3 regions of the Streptomyces sp. NPDC001515 genome follow, and region 2 is predicted to be linked to each of the others. Evidence: riboswitches for the same ligand, from Rfam matches in the RefSeq annotation. Region 2 holds a riboswitch; each other region holds the start of a gene.

Region 1 (7,612 bases), on a different contig from region 2:
CCCGGCTCCTCGATCTCGTCCAGATCATGGACCGGATCCGCCGCGAGTGCCCCTGGACCTCGCGGAAGACCCACCAGGGCCTCGCCAAGTACGCGATCGAGGAGGCGTACGAACTCGTCGAGGCGATCGAGGACGGCACCCGCGAGGAACTCCGCGAGGAGCTGGGGGACGTGCTCCTCCAGGTCGTCTTCCACGCCCGGATCGCGGAGGAGGGCATTCCGGGAAGCGGCGAGGAGCCGTTCTCCGTGGACGACGTCGCCGGCACGCTCATCGAGAAGCTGATCCACCGCCACCCGCACGTCTTCGGCGACGCCACCGCCGAGACCCCCGAGGACGTCCACGCGCACTGGCTGCGCACCAAGGCCGTCGAGAAGCGGCGCGCCTCCGTCACCGACGGGGTGCCGCTCGGCCAGCCCGGCCTGGCCCTCGCCGCGAAGCTCGCGAGCCGCGTGCGTACGGCCGGACTCGACGTCCCCCTCCCCGAGGGCGGGGACGGCGCCGCCATCGGCTACCGGCTGCTCGCCCTGGCCGTCCGCGCCCAGGAGGAGGGCGTCGACCCGGAGGCCGCCCTGCGCGCCGCGGCCCGCGCCTACCGGGACGCCATCCGGGCCGCGGAGGGCGTGGACGGCGCGGAGAGCACGGACAGCGCGGAGTAGGGGCCGCCGAGGCCCCGGAGCCCCCGCCCGGGGCAGCGGATAACGTCGGGGGGTGAACGACCACCCCGCCCACGCCCCGGCCGGCTGCCCCGCCCACGGCGGGTCCGGCGCCGCCGTCCCGCCCGCGCCCGAGCTCTTCACCTGGGAGTTCGCGACCGATCCGTACCCCGCCTACGCCTGGCTGCGCACGCACAGCCCCGTGCACCGCACCACCCTGCCCAGCGGGGTCGAGGCATGGCTGGTGACGCGGTACGCGGACGCCCGGCAGGCGCTCGCCGACGCCCGGCTCTCCAAGAACCCGGCCCACCACGCCGGGTCCGCGCGGGCCAAGGGGAAGACGGGCATCCCGGGGGAGCGCAAGGCGGAGCTGATGACGCATCTGCTGAACATCGACCCGCCCGACCACACGCGGCTGCGCCGGCTCGTCTCCAAGGCGTTCACCCCGCGCCGGGTCGCCGCGTTCGCGCCCCGCGTCCAGGAGCTGACGGACCGGCTGATCGACGGCTTCGCCGCGAAGGGGGAAGCGGACCTCATCCACGAGTTCGCCTTCCCGCTCCCCATCTACGCCATCTGCGATCTGCTCGGGGTGCCGGGCGAGGACCAGGACGACTTCCGGGACTGGGCGGGGATGATGATCCGCCACGGCGGCGGCCCGCGCGGCGGGGTGGCGCGCTCCGTGAAGAAGATGCGGAACTACCTCCTGGAACTGATCCACCGCAAGCGCGAGGACCCGGGCGACGATCTGATCTCGGGGCTCATCCGGGCGAGCGACCACGGCGAGCACCTGACGGAGAACGAGGCCGCCGCGATGGCCTTCATCCTGCTGTTCGCGGGTTTCGAGACGACCGTGAACCTGATCGGGAACGGGGTCCACACCCTGCTCGGCCATCCGGAGCAGCGCTCCCGCCTCCAGCGTTCGCTGGAGGCGGGGGAGACGGAGCTGCTGGCGACCGGGATCGAGGAACTGCTGCGGTACGACGGGCCGGTGGAGCTGGCGACCTGGCGGTACGCCACCGAGGCGCTGACCATCGGCGGGCAGCGGGTGGCCGAGGGCGATCCGGTGCTCGTGGTGCTGGCCGCCGCCGACCGGGACCCGGAGCGCTTCGCGGGTCCGGACACGCTGGACCTCGCACGGCGTGACAACCCGCACCTGGGATACGGACACGGCATCCACTACTGCCTCGGGGCCCCGCTCGCCCGGCTGGAGGGCCAGACGGCCCTCGCCACCCTGCTGAAACGTCTTCCGGACCTCCGGCTTGCCGGGGAATCGGCCGATTTGCGCTGGCGCGGTGGGCTGATCATGCGCGGACTGCGCACCCTTCCGGTCGAGTTCGGTCCGGAAGCGGGCACGGGCGGAAGGTGACTTTCTGTCAACTCTGTGATGTCGGCGTGATCTGCGCTGCATCGACTTGTGACATCCGTTCGAGTCCCGCTAGGTTCACCGTTCGACCCACCCGTCACACGGAAGGCATCCCCATGGGCTCCGCGAACGGCAGGCACCGTCGTCCCCGACAGGCTCCCGCCATCGTCGTCGCCGCAGGCGTGACCGGCTCGGCCCTCGCGATCCCGCTGCTCGGCGCCGCGGGCGCCCACGCGGCGGACGCCTCGACCTGGGACCGGGTGGCCGAGTGCGAGAGCGGCGGGATGTGGAGCGCCGACCTCGGCAACGGCTCCTACGGCGGCCTCCAGTTCTCCCCGGAGCTGTGGAAGGCGTACGGCGGCGAGTCCTACGCCGAGCGCGCCGACCTCGCCAGCCGCTCGCAGCAGATCGCCGTCGCCGAGAAGGTGCTGGCCGACCGGGGGCCGATGGCGTGGCCCAGCTGCGCGGTGATCTCCGGGCTCGCGACGGACGCCGGGCTGCCGGGGGTGGACCCGGGCGGCGTGCCGTCCGACGAGCCCTCCGCCGATCCGTCCGCCGACCCCTCGGCGGAGGCCGGGGCCCCGGACGACGCGACCGCGGACGGCAAGGACGCCGGGGACGCGAAGGGCGGCGCGGACGAGCGGGGCGCGGACGCCTCGCGCGGCAAGCACGCCAAGCCGGACGCCTCTCCCTCCGCCTCCACGCCCTCGGCCGGGGACGCGCGGGACGCCTCGGGGGCGGACGCCTCCGACGCCGCGCCGGGCGACGAGCGGCGGGCCGGGAGCGCCGACCGGGGCGGCAAGCACCGGGGCGCCCCCGCACCCGAGGAGACCCGGCAGTCCGGCCGCGAGGACCGCGACGCGGGGCGGCACGCCTCGCGCGGCGAGTCCGGGGCGCGCGACGCGGGGGACCCGGCCGCCGACGGCGCGTACACCGTCCGGCCCGGCGACAACCTGTGGGCGATCGCCCAGGCGCAGAAGCTGCCCGGCGGCTGGACGGCGCTCTACGAGACCAACAAGGACGAGATCGGCTCCGACCCGGACCTGATCCTGCCTGGCCAGAGCCTTGACCTGGGTGCGCCGACCGGGTGAGTCCGGCCCGGATCACCGGCTGAAAATGCCCCGGATTCCGGGGTAGTTCAGAGGCCTATGTCCCACTTTCGACCAAGTGAGACATAGGTCTCTTTGCGTGAACTGGCGTGTTGTGTCCGGGAGGTCCCGTCGCATCCGTTCCGACCTGCGCAAATGTGGGTTTGTCAGATGCAAGTACGGGATGTTTTTCCGGTATGTCCTTCTTTGAATGTCGGGGTTGGGTGTGTTTACGGTCTGAACCGCTCGCACCGCGGGCCCCGTCGACCGTCACGCCGAATCCTGCCGTCGGTCGAAGGGAACAGACGCGAAAGCGCCGTAGGCAGGAGCGGGGGACCCAGGTAGGCGCCGGACCCGGACGTCGAAGGACGCCGGGACCGGCTTGGGGTGAAGTCGCGTGCTAGGACGTGCGACCGGGCAACTCACAGGCCCGAACCCGACAGCTCACCTCGCAGGCGTCGGTGAGGAGAAGTCTCGATGCTGCTCAACCGCAAGGCCAACAAGCACCGCCGCCCCTCCAAGGCCGTCCGGATCGCCACGCTCGCCGGCGTCGCCGGTGCCGCCGTCGCCGTTCCGCTGATGGGCGCGACCGGCGCCTCCGCCGCCTCGGTGGCCACGTGGGACGCCGTCGCCCAGTGCGAGTCCGGTGGCAACTGGTCCATCAACACCGGCAACGGCTACTACGGCGGCCTCCAGTTCTCCCAGTCCAGCTGGGCCGCCGCCGGCGGTACCCAGTACGCCCCCCGCGCCGACCTGGCCACCAAGGCCCAGCAGATCGCCACCGCCGAGAAGCTGCTCGCCCTCCAGGGTCCGGGCGCCTGGGCCTGCGCCGGCGCCGGCAACCTGACCAACGACGGCGTCGACCCGGGCGTCGACACCGGCTCCTCCGCCGCCACGACGGAGCAGGCCCCCAAGCAGGAGGCCGCGCCGCAGAAGCAGGCCGAGCGCACCGAGGCCCCGGCCACCAACCGCTCGGAGCGCACCCCCGCCCCGGCGAAGAGCGAGCCGAAGAAGGCCGCGAAGACCGTGACCACCCCGACCGGCGCGAAGGTCGCCAAGGGCGACGGCGAGTACAAGGTCGTCACCGGCGACTCGCTGAGCAAGATCGCCGCCGACCACGGCGTCGAGGGCGGCTGGCAGCGCCTCTTCGAGCTGAACAAGGACATCGTCAAGGACGCCGACCTGATCTACCCGGGTCAGCAGCTCCACCTGACGAAGTAGTCGCGACCCCTCCTCGTCGACGGCTCCGGACACCCCGGCCCGGTGCGCACCCTCCCCCCGTGCGCGCCGGGCCGGGGTCCGCTCGTTCGGGCCGGGGACCGTTCAACTGTTGTCGTTACCCGTCAGTAGATTTCTTCCCTTTCATCCCGCTGTGCCCGCGCTTGGGTCCTTTTTCGTCCCAGGGGTCGGGCGGTCGGCCGACGCAGGCCGCCGGGCCGGTTAGGCTCGTGTCGCAAGGCCCACGTGGCCCCGCACCCCAAGCGTCATATCCCAGAAGGAGATGCCTCGTGCCGTCCATCGACGTCGTCGTAGCCCGGGAAATCCTCGACTCCCGCGGAAACCCCACGGTCGAGGTCGAGGTCGGCCTCGACGACGGCTCCACCGGCCGTGCCGCCGTTCCGTCCGGCGCCTCCACCGGTGCCTTCGAGGCCATCGAGCTTCGTGACGGAGACCCCAACCGCTACCAGGGCAAGGGCGTCGAGAAGGCCGTCCTCGCCGTCATCGAGCAGATCGGCCCGGAGCTCGTCGGCTACGACGCCACCGAGCAGCGCCTGATCGACCAGGCGATGTTCGACCTGGACGCCACCGAGAACAAGGGCTCGCTCGGCGCCAACGCCATCCTCGGCGTCTCGCTCGCCGTGGCCCACGCCGCCTCCGAGGCCTCGGACCTGCCGCTCTTCCGCTACCTCGGCGGCCCGAACGCGCACCTGCTGCCCGTTCCGATGATGAACATCCTCAACGGCGGTTCGCACGCGGACTCCAACGTGGACATCCAGGAGTTCATGATCGCCCCGATCGGCGCGGAGTCCTTCTCCGAGGCGCTGCGCTGGGGTGCCGAGGTCTACCACACCCTGAAGAAGGTCCTGAAGACCAAGGGCCTGTCCACCGGTCTCGGCGACGAGGGCGGCTTCGCGCCGAACCTGGAGTCCAACCGCGCCGCCCTCGACCTCATCGTCGAGGCCATCAAGGAGGCCGGCTACGCCCCGGGCAAGGACATCGCGCTCGCGCTCGACGTCGCCGCCTCGGAGTTCTACAAGGACGGGAAGTACGAGTTCGAGGGCAAGTCCCGCTCGGCCGCCGAGATGACCGAGTACTACGAGGAGCTGGTCTCCGCGTACCCGCTGGTCTCCATCGAGGACCCGCTGTACGAGGACGACTGGGCCGGCTGGAAGGTCATCACCGACAAGCTCGGCAGCAAGGTGCAGATCGTCGGTGACGACCTCTTCGTCACCAACCCGGAGCGCCTGGCCCGCGGCATCGAGGAGGGCTCCGCCAACGCCCTGCTCGTCAAGGTCAACCAGATCGGTTCGCTGACCGAGACCCTGGACGCCGTCGAGCTGGCCCAGCGCAACGGCTTCAAGTGCATGATGTCGCACCGCTCCGGCGAGACCGAGGACGTCACCATCGCGGACCTCGCCGTCGCCGTGAACTGCGGCCAGATCAAGACCGGCGCCCCGGCCCGCTCGGACCGCGTCGCCAAGTACAACCAGCTGCTGCGCATCGAGGAGATCCTCGACGACGCCGCCGTGTACGCCGGCCGCTCGGCGTTCCCGCGCTTCAAGGGCTGACCCGGTCCGGGCAACCGACCCGGCCTCCGTCCGTCCCCGCACTCGGTCCCGTACCGTGTGCGGGGACGGACGTGCGTAATGGGGAGGCGGAGACATGGCCGCGAAGGACCGGGACCGGTTCTCCACCGCGACCCGGCTGCGGTTGCTCGGCGAGCAGACCGCGGCCCGCGTCTACCGCTCCCAGAACCGCCGCCAGGCCCGCCGCTCCCGGCTCACCGGCCGGGCCGCCTTCCTGGCCCTGGTGGTCTGCTCGCTGGTCGTCGCCCTCGCCTATCCGATGCGGCAGTACGTCTCGCAGCGCGACGAGATCGCCGAGCAGGAGCGGCTGGCGCAGGAGGCCGAGACGCGGACCGAGCAGTTGCGCGACGAGAAGGCCCGGCTCCAGGACGACGCCTACATCCGGCGGCTGGCCCGCGAGCACCTGCATTACCTTCTTCCCGGGGAGACCGGCTTCACCGTGGTCGACCCGGACGCGGCGCGGGAGCGCGACGGCACACCGGACGAGTCCGGCCGGCCGTGGCACTCCAACCTGTGGGACGGCGTGGACAGCGCCGACCGAGGCTGAGCCGCACCCCCCTGTACCGCTCCACCGCTGTACCGCTGCGCGACCCGCAGTGCGAGCAGTCCGATCAGAACCCTAGGCAGGCATGGAAACGCCCCCTCCCCAGACCGAGTCCACCCCGCCCACCGAGGCGGACATCGCCGCCTTCCAGCAGCAGCTGGGGCGCCCGCCGCGCGGGCTGCGCGCCATCGCGCACCGGTGCCCGTGCGGCAACCCGGACGTGGTGGAGACCCAGCCCCGGCTGGAGGACGGTACGCCGTTCCCGACGACGTACTACCTCACCTGCCCGCGCGCGGCCTCCGCGATCGGCACCCTGGAGGCGAACGGGGTGATGAAGGAGATGACCGAGCGCCTCGCCACGGACCCCGAGCTGGCCGCCGCCTACCGCGCCGCGCACGAGGACTACCTCGCCCGCCGCGACGCCATCGAGGTCCTGGAGGGCTTCCCGAGCGCCGGCGGCATGCCGGACCGGGTGAAGTGCCTGCACGTGCTCGTGGGGCACTCGCTGGCGGCCGGGCCCGGGGTGAACCCGCTCGGCGACGAGGCGATCGCCATGCTGCCGGAGTGGTGGCGCAAGGGGCCGTGCGTGACGCCCTGCGGGACGCCGGACGAGGCCTGAGACACCACACGATGCGCCGGAGAGGCTTGAGTTCATGACGCGTGTAGCCGCCATCGACTGCGGGACCAACTCGATCCGCCTGCTGGTCGCCGACGCCGACCCCGCCACCGGCGGGCTCGTCGAGCTCGACCGCCGGATGGAGATCGTCCGGCTCGGCCAGGGCGTCGACCGGACCGGCCGGCTCGCCCCGGAGGCGCTGGAGCGCACCTTCGCCGCCTGCCGCCGGTACGCGGACGTGATCAAGGAGCACGGCGCCGAGCGGGTCCGCTTCGTCGCCACCTCCGCCTCCCGGGACGCGGAGAACCGGGACGAGTTCGTCCAGGGGATCCACGCGATCCTCGGCGTCGAGCCCGAGGTGATCAGCGGCGACCAGGAGGCCGCGTTCTCCTTCGACGGGGCCACCCGGGAGCTGGCCGGGCGCGACGACCTGGCGCGGCCCTATCTGGTCGTGGACATCGGCGGCGGCTCCACCGAGTTCGTCGTCGGCGACGACGAGGTGCGCGCGGCCCGCTCCGTGGACATCGGCTGCGTCCGGATG
Region 2 (7,612 bases):
CGAGGTGATGAAGACCAGGTCCTCCTCGCCCGAGCGCAGCTCGGCCGCGCCGACGATGCGGTCGCCGTCCTTGAGGGCGATGACCTCCAGCTCGTCCTTGTTGGCCGGGTAATCGGGCACCACGCGCTTCACGACGCCCTGGAGCGTGCCGATCGCCAGCCCCGGGGACGACTCGTCGAGCGTGGTGAGGCAGACGACCTCCTCGTCCGCCTCCAGCGTCAGGAACTCCGAGACCATCGCCCCGCCGGACAGGACGGGCGCCGCGTGCGTGTCGGGCAGCTGCGGCAGGTCGATGACCGCGAGCCGCAGCAGCCGCCCGGTGGTGGTCACCACGCCGATGTCCCCGCGCGCCGTGGCCGGGACGGCCGACACGATCACATCGTGCTTGGCCCGCTTGGCGTCCTCGGCGAACACGATCGGGTCGTCGTTGGCCGTCCGCGCCAGCAGTCCCGTCGAGGACAGCAGCACCCGGCAGGGGTCGTCCGCGACCTCCAGCGGCACCGAGGCGACCGGCGCGCCGGCCGACTCCAGCAGCACCGTGCGCCGGTCGGTGCCGAACTTCTTCGCGACCGCCGCCAGTTCCGAGGAGACGAGCTTGCGCAGCTCGCCGTCCGACTCCAGGATCGCGGTCAGCTCCTCGATCTCGGTGTTGAGCCGGTCCCGCTCGCTCTCCAGCTCGATCCGGTCGAACCGGGTCAGCCGGCGCAGCGGGGTGTCCAGGATGTACTGGGTCTGGATCTCGCTCAGCGAGAAGCGCTCGATGAGCCGCTCCTTCGCCTGCGCCGAGTTGTCACTGGAACGGATGAGGCGGATGACCTCGTCGATGTCGAGCAGCGCGACGAGCAGGCCCTCGACCAGGTGCAGCCGGTCGCGACGCTTGCCCCGGCGGAACTCGCTGCGCCGGCGCACCACGTCGAAGCGGTGGTCGAGATAGACCTCGAGGAGTTCCTTGAGGCCGAGGGTGAGCGGCTGCCCGTCGACCAGTGCCACATTGTTGATGCCGAAGGACTCCTCCATCGGCGTCAGCTTGTAGAGCTGTTCGAGGACGGCCTCGGGCACGAAGCCGTTCTTGATCTCGATGACCAGGCGCAGCCCGTGCGCGCGGTCGGTGAGGTCCTTGACGTCGGCGATGCCCTGGAGCTTCTTCGCCGAGACCAGGTCCTTGATCTTGCCGATCACCTTCTCCGGACCGACGGTGAAGGGCAGTTCGGTGACGACCAGGCCCTTGCGGCGCGGGGTGACGTTTTCCACGGAGGCGGTGGCTCGGATCTTGAACGTGCCGCGGCCCGAGGCGTACGCGTCCTTGATGCCGCCCAGGCCCACGATCCGGCCGCCGGTGGGCAGATCGGGTCCGGGGACGAACCGCATCAGGGTCTCCAGATCGGCGCCCGGGTGCCTGATCAGGTGCCGGGCGGCCGCGATGACCTCGCCCAGGTTGTGCGGCGGCATATTGGTCGCCATGCCGACCGCGATCCCGGTCGTGCCGTTGACCAGCAGATTCGGATACGCGGCCGGGAGGACGACCGGCTCCTGCTCCTGCCCGTCGTAGTTCGACTGGAAGGCGACGGTCTCCTCGTCGATCGACTCCGTCATCAACGACGTCGCGTCGGCCATCCGGCATTCCGTGTACCGCATGGCGGCGGGCGGGTCGTCGTTGCCCAGCGAGCCGAAGTTGCCGTGGCCGTCGACCAGCGGGAGCCGCATGGAGAAGGGCTGCGCCATGCGCACCAGCGCGTCGTAGATCGACGCGTCGCCGTGCGGGTGCAGCTTGCCCATGACCTCGCCGACGACCCGGGCGCACTTCACGAAGCCGCGGTCGGGGCGCAGGCCCATCTCGTTCATCTGGTACACGATGCGGCGGTGGACCGGCTTCATGCCGTCGCGGGCGTCCGGCAGGGCCCGGGAGTAGATCACGGAGTACGCGTACTCCAGGAAGGAGCCCTGCATTTCGTCGACGACGTCGATGTCGAGGATCTTCTCCTCGAAGTCGTCCGGCGGCGGGGTCTTCGTGCTGCGGCGGGCCATCGCTGCTGCGACTCCTTCACGGATTCTGATCGGGCAACCTCAGGGTCCCTCGGGTTTCCTCAGGTTCTGACGCGCACCATTGTGGACCGCCCCACTGACAACGCGGACCTCGACCCGTCCCAAAGCACGTTCTCCGTCCGCCCCGAGACGGTGATGACCCTCTTTCCCGCGAACTTTCGCGGTACGGGAACTTCGCCAGGTGTCGGTGCGCTTGCTTACAGTGGCAGGTCTCGCAGTAAAACCAGTATCGCGATCGAAGGGACGTACATGCCCATGGGTCACACGGCCACAGCCCAGGCCGGCTCCGGCGGCTTGACAGCGACCGAGCACCGTCTGGCCAACGGCCTGCGCGTGGTGCTCTCCGAGGACCATCTGACCCCGGTCGCCGCGGTGTGCCTCTGGTACGACGTCGGCTCGCGCCACGAGGTCGAGGGACGCACCGGACTGGCTCACCTCTTCGAGCACCTGATGTTCCAGGGCTCCGGACAGGTGAAGGGGAACGGACACTTCGAACTGGTGCAGGGCGCCGGCGGCTCCCTCAACGGGACCACCAGCTTCGAGCGCACCAACTACTTCGAGACGATGCCGGCGCACCAGCTGGAGCTGGCCCTGTGGCTCGAAGCCGACCGGATGGGCTCGCTGCTCGCCGCGCTCGACGAGGAGTCCATGGAGAACCAGCGCGACGTCGTCAAGAACGAGCGCCGCCAGCGCTACGACAACGTCCCGTACGGCACAGCGTTCGAGCGGCTGACCGCCCTCGCCTACCCGGAGGGCCACCCGTACCACCACACCCCGATCGGTTCGATGGCCGACCTCGACGCCGCGACGCTGGAGGACGCCCGGACGTTCTTCCGTACGTACTACGCGCCGAACAACGCGGTGCTCTCGGTCGTCGGCGACATCGACCCCGAGCAGACCCTCGCCTGGATCGAGAAGTACTTCGGCTCGATCCCCTCGCACGACGGCAAGCGGCCGCCGCGCGACGGCGCGCTGCCCGAGACCATCGGCGGTGAGCTGCGGGAGGAGGTCCGCGAGGAGGTTCCGGCGCGGGCCCTGATGGCCGCCTACCGGCTGCCCCACGACGGCACCCGGGAGTGCGACGCCGCGGACCTCGCGCTGACCGTGCTCGGCGGCGGCGAGTCCTCCCGGCTGCACAACCGCCTGGTCCGCCGCGACCGGACGGCCGTGGCCGCCGGATTCGGGCTGCTGCGCCTCGCGGGCGCGCCCTCGCTCGGCTGGCTGGACGTCAAGACGTCCGGCGGCGTCGAGGTGGCGCGGATCGAGGCCGCGGTCGACGAGGAGCTGGCCCGGTTCGCCGAGGAGGGCCCCACCCCCGAGGAAATGGAACGCGCCCAGGCCCAGTTGGAGCGCGAGTGGCTGGACCGCCTCGGCACCGTCGCGGGCCGCGCGGACGAACTGTGCCGGTACGCGGTGCTGTTCGGCGACCCCCAGCTCGCCCTGACCGCCGTGCACCGGGTCCTCGACGTCACCGCCGACGAGGTCAAGGCCGCCGCCAGGGCCCAGCTGCGGCCCGACAACCGGGCGGTCCTGGTCTACGAGCCGGTGGAGCCGGCCGACGAGGCGGACGCCGACACCGACACCGACGCGCACGAGGGGGCGGACCAGTGACCGACGCTGCCGCGACTGGAGTTTCGATGCAGTACCACCCGCAGCCCGCCCCGGGCACGGCCCGCCCCTGGGCCTTCCCCGCCCCCGAGCGCGGCGCGCTGCCCAACGGGCTCACGGTGCTGCGCTGCCACCGCCCCGGCCAGCAGGTCGTCGCCGTCGAGATCTTCCTCGACGCCCCGCTGGACGCCGAGCCCGAGGGCCTGGACGGCGTCGCCACGATCATGGCGCGCGCCCTGTCCGAGGGCACCGACAAGCACAGCGCCGAGGAGTTCGCGGCCGAGCTGGAGCGGTGCGGCGCCACCCTGGACGCCCACGCCGACCACCCCGGCCTCCGGGTCTCCCTGGAGGTCCCGGCCTCCCGGCTGCCCAAGGCACTCGGCCTGGTCGCCGAGGCGCTGCGCGCCCCCGCCTTCGCCGACAGCGAGATCGAGCGCCTGGTGGGCAACCGGCTGGACGAGATCCCGCACGAGCAGGCCAACCCCGCCCGACGGGCCGCCAAGCAGCTCTCCAAGGAGCTCTTCCCGGCCACCGCCCGGATGTCCCGGCCCCGCCAGGGCACCGAGGAGACCGTGGCCCGGATCGACGCCGGGGCCGTGCGCGCCTTCTACGACGCCCACGTCCGGCCGTCCACCGCCACGGCCGTGGTCGTCGGTGACCTCACCGGCATCGACCTGGACGGACTGCTCGCGGACACCCTCGGCGACTGGTCGGGCAACACCGTCGAGCCCCGGCCGGCCCCGGCCATCACCGGCGACGACACCGGCCGCGTGGTGATCGTGGACCGTCCGGGCGCTGTGCAGACGCAGCTGCTGATCGGCCGGATCGGCGCCGACCGCCATGACAGCGTCTGGCCAGCCCAGGTGCTCGGCACCTACTGCCTCGGCGGCACGCTGACCTCCCGGCTCGACCGGGTGCTGCGCGAGGAGAAGGGCTACACCTACGGCGTGCGGGCCTTCGCCCAGGTGCTGCGCTCCACCGCTCCGGACTCGGCTTCCGGGGCGACGGGCGCCGCGATGCTCGCGATCAGCGGTTCGGTCGACACGGAATCCACCGGTCCGGCGCTGGACGACCTGTGGAAGGTGCTGCGCACGCTGGCCGCCGAGGGGCTGACGGACGCCGAGCGCGAGACGGCCGTGCAGAACCTCGTGGGGGTCGCCCCGCTGAAGTTCGAGACGGCGGCCTCCGTCGCGGGCACCCTCGCCGACCAAGTCGAGCAGCATCTGCCCGACGACTACCAGGCCACGCTCTACGCCCGGCTCGCCGAGACCGGCACGGTGGAGGCGACCGCCGCCGTCGTGAACGCGTTCCCGGTGGACCGTCTCGTCACGGTGCTGGTGGGGGACGCCTCGCAGATCGCGGAGCCCGTCCGGGCCCTGGGCATCGGAGAGGTGTCGGTCGTCACGGGCTGAGGCACGGCCGGCCCGGACGCGTCCGGGGAGAACGGTAACGGCACCAAGGGGGATGGATCGCGCGGAGAGAGTTCCGTGCGGTCCATCCCTTTTGTCCGTCACGAAGGGAAAGGTGCACATTTGCCCTGTGGGATGTGCGACAAAAGCGGCTGTCCGTTTGGTCCGCGTCCGCGCCGCCGCTTAGCGTCGGCTCCGCTGTCCGCACCCGTATGCCGCATCCGTGACGTACCGGGCAGCCATCGCCGAGTCCCCGTCAGGCGCGAGCCCGGGGAGCCGGGGACCCACGCAGTCCCTGGGGTGAATCGGACGCCGGCGCCCCCGGACCCGGGCCGCGGCATCCGTAGGAGACCTTCCTGCTCCGAACCCGTCAGCTAACCCGGTAGGCGAGAAGGAAGGAAAGGACCAGCCACTCCATGGCGTTCACCCGTGCCTCCGGGAAGCACCGTGCCCCGGGCCGTCTGAGCCGCGCCGGCGCGAAGACCGTCGGCATCGCGACCCTCGCCACCACCGGCGTCGTCGGCGCACTGGCCTCCCCGTCGGTCGCCGCCGACGCCGAGACCCCCGTCACCGACACCGGCCTCACCCAGGTCATCGCCATCGAGCGGGACCTCGCCGACCGCGTCGACGCCCAGGCCCAGGCGCAGCGGCGCCAGGCCGAGGCCGCCGCCGAGAAGCGGGCGAAGGCCGAGGCGGCCGCCCAGAAGAAGGCCGAGGCGAAGAAGAAGGCCCAGGCCCGGGCCGAGGCGAGGAAGAAGGCCCGCGCCGCCGCCGAGGCCCGCGCCGAGGAGGCCCGCGAGACCGCAGCCCGCGCCGCCCGCTCCGCCGAGCGCGCCCGCCTCGGCGCGTACCGGCTCCCCGTCGCCGGCACGTACGTCTCCACCGGCTACAAGTCGAGCAGTTCCCTCTGGTCCTCCGGCAGCCACTCCGGCATCGACTTCCACGCCGCCTCCGGCAGCCCCGTCGTCGCCGTCGGCGCCGGCACGGTCGTCGAGGCCGGCTGGGGCGGCGCGTACGGGAACAACATCGTGCTGCGGATGAGCGACGGCACGTACACCCAGTACGGCCATCTGTCCTCGATCGGTGTCTCCGTCGGCCAGGGCGTCGCCGCCGGGCAGCGGATCGGGCTCTCCGGCTCCACCGGCAACTCGACCGGCCCGCACCTCCACTTCGAGGCGCGCACCACGCCCTCGTACGGCTCCGACATGGACCCGATCGCCTACCTCCGGGCCCACGGCGTCTCCCTCTGAGACCCGCGACGCCCCGAAGGCCCCGGCGCGCACCGCCGGGGCTTCGGCATCTCCGGGAGGGGTGGTGGCGCGTGGGGGTCACCCCCTCGCCGCCGAGGACCGGGGCCAAAAGATATTCATGAATGAACTCCCGGCATCGGAAATGCGACCGCATTGTCATAGAGTCGCGGGACAGGTGTCGATCGGCCGCGATCCGCGGGGATGAGGGCGGGGGTTCGGACATGCGTATTCCGGCGCATTCGGTATGCACGGCCATTCGTGAAGACATTGTCTCGGGTGTCTTCGAGCGCGGCAGCCGGCTGACCGAGGAGGTGCTGGCACGCCGGTACGGGGTCTCCCGCGTCCCGGTGCGCGAGGCGCTGCGCACCCTGGAGTCGGAGGGGTTCGTGGTCACCCGCAGACACGCCGGGGCCTGTGTCGCCGAGCCCACCGAGCAGGAGGCCGTCGACCTCCTGGAGATGCGGACGCTGCTGGAGCCGCTGGGCGCGGCCCGTGCCGCGCGGCGCCGTACCGAGGCGCATCTGAAGGTGCTCCGGGGCCTGGTCAGGCTCGGTCAGGAGCGGGCCAGGCGCGGTGAGGGCGAGGATCTGCGGTCCCTGGGCACCTGGTTCCACGAGACGCTCGCCCAGGCCTCCGGCAGTCCGGGCCTCATCGCCCTGCTCACCCAGCTGCGCCACAAGATCGCCTGGATGTACACGGTCGACCCGCCGTCCCGGCCGGCCGACGCCTGGGCCGAGTACGGGGCGATCGTGGACGCCGTGGCGCGCGGCGACGCCGAACGGGCCAGGGCCCTGACCGCCCAGCACGCCGAGCGGGCCGGGGCCGCGCACCGGCTGCGCCGCCCCGTCCCGGCGGGGAAGGTGAGGAATGCGCAACATCCCGTACACACCCCGAGCGGTCGTTCGTAATAAAGACGCCGTAGACAAAGGGGAGAGGAATTGGGACGGGTGCTATTCCCGCTGCCCGCATTTCTCTTTCCGGGCCCCGTCGTCGATGTTTCCGACGGGAATACGGTGGTGCCGCGTCCCGGGAATGCGGAAACCGCGCCGCCCGGTCGGGGGAGGCGCGGTTTCGGCGCGGAACCATCCGGCGCGTGCGGCCGGTCCGGGTCAGACGGTCTCGGGGAGCTCGTCCAGTCCCTCGGCGACCAGCTTGGAGAGACGGTCCAGAGCGGCGTCGGCGTTCTCCGCGTCGGACGCCAGGACGATCTCCTCGCCGCCCTGCGCGCCGAGCCCGAGCACGGCGAGCATCGAGGCGGCGTTGACCGGGTTGCCGTCGGCCTTGGCGATCGTCACGGGGATG
Region 3 (7,612 bases), on a different contig from region 2:
CAAGGCCGGTGACGTCATCGCGTACTCCGGCGACACGGGCAACTCGACCGGACCCCATCTGCACTTCGAGGTGCGGCCCGGCGGCGGCGCGGCGATCAACCCGCTGACCTGGCTCCGCAGCCACGGCGTCGACCCCACCTGAACCCGGCTGCGGCCTGAGCCGTTCCCGGGGGCCTTCCGCGTCCCCGGGAAGCCGGGCGGGCTCCCCGGGAACGAACGGGGGCTACAGCTTCTCGACCGGCGCGTACCGCAGGAGCAGCTTCTTCGGGCGTTCGTCGCCGAAGTCCACCGTGGCCTTGGCCTGGTCGCCCACGCCCTCGACCGCCGTCACCGTGCCCAGACCGAACTGGTCGTGGGTGACCCGGTCGCCGACCGCCAGCGCGACCGTCGGCTTCTCCGAGGCCCGCCGGGTCGCGAAGCCGGAGGGGCCGGAGCGCGCGCGGGAGGCGGAGAGCGAGGAGGCGATGCCCCCGGTCGGACCCGCCGGGGCCGCCATCGGGCCCTTGCGCTTCCAGTCCAGGTGCTGGTCGGGGATCTCTTCCAGGAACCGCGACGGCGGGTTGTACGCCGGCTGGCCCCAGGCGCTGCGCATGGCGGCGCGGGTGAGGTAGAGGCGTTCGCGGGCGCGGGTGATGCCGACGTACGCGAGCCGGCGCTCCTCCTCCAGCTCCTTGGTCTGGCCGAGCGCCCGCATGTGCGGGAAGACGCCGTCCTCCATGCCGGTGAGGAAGACCACCGGGAATTCGAGGCCCTTGGCGGTGTGCAGGGTCATCAGCGTGATGACGCCGGAGCCGTCGGTGTCCTCGTCGGGGATCTGGTCGGAGTCCGCGACGAGCGCGACCTTCTCCAGGAACTCGGCCAGGGTGCCCGCGCCCTCCTCCTCGCCGCGCTCCTGCTCGAATTCGAGGGCGACGGCGGCGAGTTCCTGAAGGTTCTCGATGCGGGTCTCGTCCTGCGGGTCGGTGGACGACTGGAGTTCGGCGAGATAGCCCGTGCGCTCCAGGACGGCCTCCAGGACCACGGCGGGTCCGGCGCCGGACTCGACGATCGTGCGCAGCTCCTCCATCAGCGTGTTGAACCGCTTGACGGCGTTGGCCGAGCGCGCGGCCATGCCGTACGCCTCGTCGACCCGGCGCAGGGCCTGCGCGAAGGAGATCTTCTCGCGCAGCGAGAGGGCGTCGATCATGGCCTCGGCGCGGTCGCCGATGCCGCGCTTGGGGACGTTGAGGATGCGCCGCAGCGGGACGGTGTCCTCGGGGTTGGCGAGGACCCGGAGGTAGGCCAGGACGTCCCGGACCTCCTTGCGCTCGTAGAAGCGCACGCCGCCGACGACCTTGTAGGGCAGGCCGACGCGGATGAAGATCTCCTCGAAGACACGGGACTGCGCGTTCGTCCGGTAGAAGACGGCGACGTCCCCGGCCCTCGCCTCGTCCGTGTCGGTCAGCCGGTCGATCTCGTCGGCGACGAACTGGGCCTCGTCGTGCTCGGTGTCCGCGACGTAGCCGGTGATCCGGGCGCCGGTGCCGGCCTTGGTCCAGAGGTTCTTGGGGCGGCGGCTCTCGTTGCGCTCGATGACGGCGTTGGCGGCGGAGAGGATCGTCTGCGTGGAGCGGTAGTTCTGCTCCAGCAGGATGGTGGTCGCGTCCGGGTAGTCCTCTTCGAACTGGAGGATGTTGCGGATGGTGGCGCCGCGGAAGGCGTAGATGGACTGGTCCGCGTCACCCACCACGCACAGCTCGCCGGGGGCGTCGTCGGGGCCGGTGGGGCCGACCAGCTCCCGTACGAGGGTGTACTGGGCGTGGTTGGTGTCCTGGTACTCGTCGACGAGGATGTGGCGGAAGCGGCGGCGGTAGTGCTCGGCGACGTCGGGGAACGCCTGGAGCAGGTGGACCGTCGTCATGATGATGTCGTCGAAGTCCAGCGCGTTGGCCTCGCGCAGGCGGGCCTGGTAGAGCGTGTACGCCTGGGCGAGGGTCTTCTCGAAACCGTCGGTGGCCTGGCCGGCGAAGGTCTCCTCGTCGATCAGCTCGTTCTTCAGGTTCGAGACCTTCGCCGTGAACGACTTCGGGGGGAAGCGCTTGGGGTCGAGGTCGAGATCGCGGCAGACCAGGGCCATCAGGCGCTTGGAGTCGGCGGCGTCGTAGATCGAGAACGAGGACGTGAAGCCGAGCTTCTTCGACTCGCGGCGCAGGATGCGGACGCACGCGCTGTGGAAGGTCATGACCCACATGGCGTTGACCCGGGGTCCGACGAGCTGTTCGACGCGCTCCTTCATCTCGCCCGCGGCCTTGTTGGTGAAGGTGATCGCGAGGATCTGGCCCGGGTGCACCCCGCGCTCGGCCAGCAGATGGGCGATGCGGTGGGTCAGCACCCGGGTCTTGCCGGAGCCGGCCCCGGCGACGATGAGCAGCGGGGACCCGGAGTGCACCACGGCGGCGCGCTGCTCGGTGTTCAGACCGTCGAGCAGGGCGGCGGCGTCGAGGACGGGGCGGTGGGCGCCGTCCCGGTAGTACGCCTCGCGGGGCGGCGGGGGCCCGTCGTAGACGCCCGCGAAAAGGTCCTCCGGCACCTCGTCGGGCGCGGAGTCCTCGGGGGGCGGCGGGGGCCCTTCCTCCGGTTGCTGGAGGCCGGCCAGGAAGCTGTCGTCAAAGAGGCTGCTCATCGCTGTACGAGTCTAGGGCCTGTGCGGCGGGTCAGGGCCGGGTAGGGCGCGGCGGCTGGTGCGGTGCATCGCAAGGCGCCGGAGCGTCCTGATAGCGGAGCTATCCGGGCGTTTCGGCAACGCCGCGAGGTGCCGTGCCAGGCGTCGCGACCCCGGCCATGACCCGCTGCACAGGCCCACCGGGCGGGCGCACTGACAGGTGGGGGCGGAGTGACCAAGAGCGCATGACCGACCGGGCACGGAGAGCGAGCGGGCGGGCGCGTGACGTGGTGAATCGGGGGCCCTGCCCGCCCCACGGCACCCCGATCCGCCAAGGTCACAAAAACGTATCGGGCATATCGAACACCAACCTTCACAGGGGCACCATGAGTTGGCTAGCGTGCTCCGTCGGGCGGCCCGTACCCCCAGAGGCGATCCACGCCGAGCGGGCGGCCACGCCGAATCCGGGCTGCGCGCACGAGGCGCCCGGAGCCGGGGACCCACACGAAGCACCGGGGTGAATCGGTCCGCGACCCCCCACCCGGACCGTAGGGCAGCCTTCCGTTCCGCCCGAACCCGACAGCTAACCCGGTAGGCGGTCCACGGAAGGAGATGCAGACCTTGGCGTCGCATCGCAAACCGCGCACCCGGGTGCGCACCACCGGCCCCGCCGTGGGGATCACGACCGCCGCTCTCGCGTCCGTGACCCTGTTGTCCTCGCAGAGCGCGCTGGCCGCGCCGGCCCCCAAGCCCAGCATCGAGGACGTCCAGAAGAAGGTCGACGACCTCTACCGGCAGGCGGGGACCGCGACCCAGCAGTACAACCGGGCGAAGGAGGCGACCACCGCCCAGAAGGCCGCGGTGGACAGGCTCCTGGACGACGTCGCCGAGCGGACCGGGAAGCTGAACGAGGCCCGCAGGACGCTCGGCACCTATGCCGCCGCCCAGTACCGGGGCGGCGCCCTCGCGCCGACCGCCACGTTCTTCCTGGCCGACGACCCGCAGTCGTTCTTCGACCAGACCCACCTCATGGACCGGATGACCGAGCGCCAGACCACGGCGGTCGCGGACTTCCGTACGCAGCAGGCGAAGGCGTCCAAGCAGCGGGCCGAGGCCGTGAAGAGCCTGGAGACGCTCACCGAGTCGCAGGCGACGCTGCGGACCAGCAAGCAGGCCGTCCAGACGAAGCTGGCCGAGGCCCGGACGCTGCTCTCGAAGCTGACCGCCGAGGAGAAGGCGCGGCTGGCCGAGCTGGAGCGGAAGAAGGAGGCCGAGGCCCGGCGCAAGGCAGCGGAGCTGGCGAAGAAGCAGGCCGCCGCGAAGGCCGAGGCCGACCGCAAGGCCGAGGAGGCCGCCGAGGCCGCCAAGCAGGGCGGCGGCGGTACGGACGCGGGCAGCGGTACCGATACGGGCACCGGCTCGGACAGCGGTGCCACGACGAAGGCCGACAAGGTGATGGCGTTCGCCGAGGCCCAGATCGGCAAGCCGTACGTATGGGGGGCGACCGGCCCCGCCTCGTACGACTGCTCGGGGCTCACCCAGGCCGCCTGGAAGGCCGCGGGGGTGGACATCCCGCGGACCACCTGGGACCAGGTGAACATCGGCACCCGGGTCGCCACGGCCGATCTGCGCCCCGGCGACCTGGTCTTCTTCTACGACGACATCAGCCACGTCGGCATCTACAAGGGCGACGGCATGATGATCCACGCGCCGAAGCCCGGGGCGAACGTGCGCGAGGAGTCGATCTACTACATGCCGATCTACGGGAGCGTGCGCCCGGCCTGACCGGGGAGACCCCGTCCGGACACGACGAGGGGCCGGCCCGTCACCGGGCCGGCCCCTCGTCGTCCGTGCGCTCAGTTCCAGAGCGTGGCGATGAAGATGTTGACGACGGTCAGTCCGCCGACGGCGGCGAAGAGGCCCTTGTCGACCTTCTCCTCGTCGCGCTTGACGTACACGATCCCGAGGATCACGACCAGGATCAGCAGCTTGATGCCGATCTTCACGTTGTTCACCGGGTGGTCGTCGGCCTGGTCGAGCCCGACGAGGGCGATCCCGGTGACGAGCATGGTCAGCGCACCGTGCAGCATCGCCGGGACGAACCGTGCCGTCCCGGCCCCCATGGCCTTCATCTGGGTGAGGAATCCGCCCAGCAGGGAGGCGATGCCGATGATGTGCAGGGCGACGAAGACATCGATGAGTACGCGCATGGCTCCGCAGCCTAGCTCCGCACATAGCAGCACCCGGCGGCGAGGTGGGTCTCTCTGACCGCTTGACCGGTTGATGCGCGAATTGCCTGACTCTGGCGGGGTTTTTCCGGTCATCCGAGAACAGCGCAACGCCAAATTCAGACAATAGTGGTCATTACAACTCCTGCCCGTGCCCCGGGTTTAGCGTCCCGTCCCAGGTGACCCCCCACCACCGGCCCCCGTGCGGGGCGGTGTGCCGGGCGGTCGCCCCGCCGGGTCCCGCGGCGGACCGCACCCCCTGTGCGCGGTCCCCCGCCGGACCGGGCGGGCCCGCCGGTAGGCCCCGGCGGGCAGTCGCAAGGAAGGACGCCCGCCCTCGTGGCAGCGCACCGCAAGACCAAGCAGCGCCCGCACTCCGGCACTGCTGCCCGCACCGCCGCGACACTGGCCCTCGCCGGAGCCGCGACGGCCGCCGCGTTGCCGGGACCGGCGCACGCCGATCCCGCCCCCACCACCGCCCAGGTGAAGGCCCGGGTCGACCGGCTCTACCGGGAGGCGGAGACCGCCACCGAGCAGTACAACGGCGCGAAGGAGAAGGCCGCCGCCACCGCCCGCGCGGTGGACGACCTGCGCGACGAGGCCGCCCGCCGCACCGAGCGCCTCAACACGGCACGCCAGGCCCTCGGCGCCTACGCCGCCGCGCAGTACCGTTCCTCCGGCATCGACCCCGCCGTCCAGCTCGCCCTCTCCTCCGACCCGGACCAGTACCTCCGCCGCGCCGCGTACGTCGAGCGGGCCGGCGAACGCCGCGCCACCGAACTGCGCACCGTGCGGCGCCAGGTCACCGACCTCGCCCAGGTCCGCGCCGAGGCCGCCGGGCAGCTGCGCGAACTGGCCGCCCGCCGGGCCGCCCTCAAGGAGCACAAGGCCACCGTCCGCGCCAAGCTCGCCGAGGCCCGGCGCCTCCTGGACCGGCTGAGCCCGGCCGAGCGCGCCGCCTTCGACGCCTCGGAGGGCGGCCGGGGCGAGGCCCACGCCGGACGCGGCGCCCCGCGCGGTCTGACCGCCGCCCCGGGCACCCGCGCCGCCCAGGCCGTCGCCTTCGCCTACACCGCCCTGGGCAAGCCCTACGTCTGGGGCGCCACCGGCCCGTCCTCGTTCGACTGCTCCGGGCTCACCCAGGCCGCCTGGCGCGCCGCCGGTGTCTCGCTGCCCCGCACCACGTACACCCAGATCAACGCCGGCCGGCGGGTGTCGCGCTCCGAACTCGCCCCGGGGGACCTGGTGTTCTTCTACTCGGGCATCAGCCATGTCGGGCTGTACATCGGCAACGGGCGGATGATCCACGCCCCGCGCCCCGGCGCCCCCGTCCGCATCGCGCCCATCGACCAGATGCCCTTCGCGGGGGCCACCCGGGTGGCGTAGGCTCCCGGCCCCGGCCGTGACCGGCCGGTCCGCCCCGACGGCCCGAAGGACACCCGCACATGCCGATGGACGCCGACGTCCAGCACCATGCCCGCACCCTCACGCTGCGCTCCCCGGACCATGTCCGGGTCGGGCCGTTCGTGATCCGCCACAACCCGAAGTGGTCGCTGAAGTACGCCAACTACGCCATCCCCGACCAGGGCGCCGAGCCGACGCCCGGCGATCTCGACGCGCTCGTCGCGGCCTTCCGGGAGCGGGACCGGATGCCCCGGCTGGAGTTCCTGCCCGGTTCGGCGCCCGCCGTCGAACCGGCGCTGCTGGCCGCCGGGTTCACCGTCGAGAACCGCGCCCCGATCCTCGCCTGTGCCCCCGGTGAGCTGGTGGACCCGAAGCCGGTCGCGGAGCTGGCCGTCACGGAACCGGCCACCGGGGCCGAGTTCGCCGCCGCCGCGCTCGTCCAGCACCTGGGCTACGGCGGCGAGGGCGAGCCCGAGGAGGGCACCGCCGCGTGGCTGCGCGACGCGGTGGCCGGGGGCGGGGTCGCCGCGCTCGCCACGGTCGGCGGCGTCCCGGCCGGCGCCGGGGGCTGCTCGGTGCCCGTCGACGGACTCAGCGAGCTGGCGGGCCTGGCGGTCGCCGCGGAGTTCCGCCGCCGGGGCATCGGGGCCGCGCTCTCCGCGCATCTGACCCGGACCGCCTTCGCACGGGGCTGCCGGGTGGTGTGGCTGGAGCCGGGCGACGCGGATGTGGAGCGGATCTACGCGTCCATCGGCTACCGCCGGATCGGCGAGAAGCTGAACATCTCGCTCGACCCGGCGGACCCGGACACCGACTGAGGGCCGGGATCAGACCAGCCGGCGGGCCGTCGCCCAGCGGGTCAGCTCGTGGCGGTTGGAGAGCTGGAGCTTGCGCAGCACCGCCGAGACGTGCGACTCGACGGTCTTCACCGAGATGAACAGCTGCTTGGCGATCTCCTTGTACGCGTACCCCCGGGCGATCAGCCGCAGGACCTCGCGCTCGCGCTGGGTCAGCCGGTCCAGGTCCTCGTCGACCGGGGGCGCGTCCGTGGAGGCGAAGGCGTCGAGGACGAAGCCGGCCAGCCGGGGCGAGAACACCGCGTCGCCGTCCTGGACCCGGAAGACCGAGTCGATCAGGTCGGCGCCGGTGATGGTCTTGGTGACGTAGCCGCGCGCGCCGCCCCGGATGACGCCGATGACGTCCTCGGCGGCGTCCGAGACGGACAGCGCCAGGAAGCGCACCGGGTTCTCCACCGCACCCATGAACGGGGCGCAGCGGCGCAGCACCTCGACGCCGCCGCCGCCGGGGAGGTGGACGTCGAGGAGGACGACCTCGGGGC

The links. Region 2 has a riboswitch for cyclic di-AMP ahead of ACWCXC_RS13420 (M23 family metallopeptidase). Riboswitches for the same ligand answer to the same signal wherever they lie in the genome.
Region 1: linked by a shared signal. The riboswitch ahead of ACWCXC_RS06775 (transglycosylase family protein) and the one ahead of ACWCXC_RS13420 (M23 family metallopeptidase) in region 2 are both predicted to bind cyclic di-AMP.
Region 3: linked by a shared signal. The riboswitch ahead of ACWCXC_RS24610 (NlpC/P60 family protein) and the one ahead of ACWCXC_RS13420 (M23 family metallopeptidase) in region 2 are both predicted to bind cyclic di-AMP.

The regions. Positions count from the first base shown of each region.
Region 1 covers NZ_JBSFHN010000004.1:41,003-48,614, reverse strand. Annotated here, with positions in the region: gene ACWCXC_RS06790 (nucleoside triphosphate pyrophosphohydrolase) at 1-656, shown strand, start outside; gene ACWCXC_RS06785 (cytochrome P450 family protein) at 709-2,019, shown strand; gene ACWCXC_RS06780 (transglycosylase family protein) at 2,133-3,107, shown strand; cyclic di-AMP (ydaO/yuaA leader) riboswitch at 3,409-3,577, shown strand; gene ACWCXC_RS06775 (transglycosylase family protein) at 3,582-4,325, shown strand; gene eno (phosphopyruvate hydratase) at 4,613-5,893, shown strand; gene ACWCXC_RS06765 (FtsB family cell division protein) at 5,988-6,458, shown strand; gene ACWCXC_RS06760 (DUF501 domain-containing protein) at 6,541-7,074, shown strand; gene ACWCXC_RS06755 (Ppx/GppA phosphatase family protein) at 7,109-7,612, shown strand, end outside.
Region 2 covers NZ_JBSFHN010000010.1:104,128-111,739, reverse strand. Annotated here, with positions in the region: gene ACWCXC_RS13435 (DNA gyrase/topoisomerase IV subunit A) at 1-2,025, opposite strand, end outside; gene ACWCXC_RS13430 (M16 family metallopeptidase) at 2,293-3,654, shown strand; gene ACWCXC_RS13425 (M16 family metallopeptidase) at 3,681-5,063, shown strand; cyclic di-AMP (ydaO/yuaA leader) riboswitch at 5,294-5,463, shown strand; gene ACWCXC_RS13420 (M23 family metallopeptidase) at 5,477-6,310, shown strand; gene ACWCXC_RS13415 (GntR family transcriptional regulator) at 6,532-7,218, shown strand; gene ACWCXC_RS13410 (HPr family phosphocarrier protein) at 7,420-7,612, opposite strand, start outside.
Region 3 covers NZ_JBSFHN010000024.1:43,602-51,213, reverse strand. Annotated here, with positions in the region: gene ACWCXC_RS24620 (peptidoglycan DD-metalloendopeptidase family protein) at 1-142, shown strand, start outside; gene pcrA (DNA helicase PcrA) at 224-2,662, opposite strand; cyclic di-AMP (ydaO/yuaA leader) riboswitch at 3,088-3,255, shown strand; gene ACWCXC_RS24610 (NlpC/P60 family protein) at 3,254-4,426, shown strand; gene ACWCXC_RS24605 (hypothetical protein) at 4,498-4,851, opposite strand; gene ACWCXC_RS24600 (NlpC/P60 family protein) at 5,209-6,255, shown strand; gene ACWCXC_RS24595 (GNAT family N-acetyltransferase) at 6,315-7,091, shown strand; gene ACWCXC_RS24590 (LuxR C-terminal-related transcriptional regulator) at 7,101-7,612, opposite strand, start outside.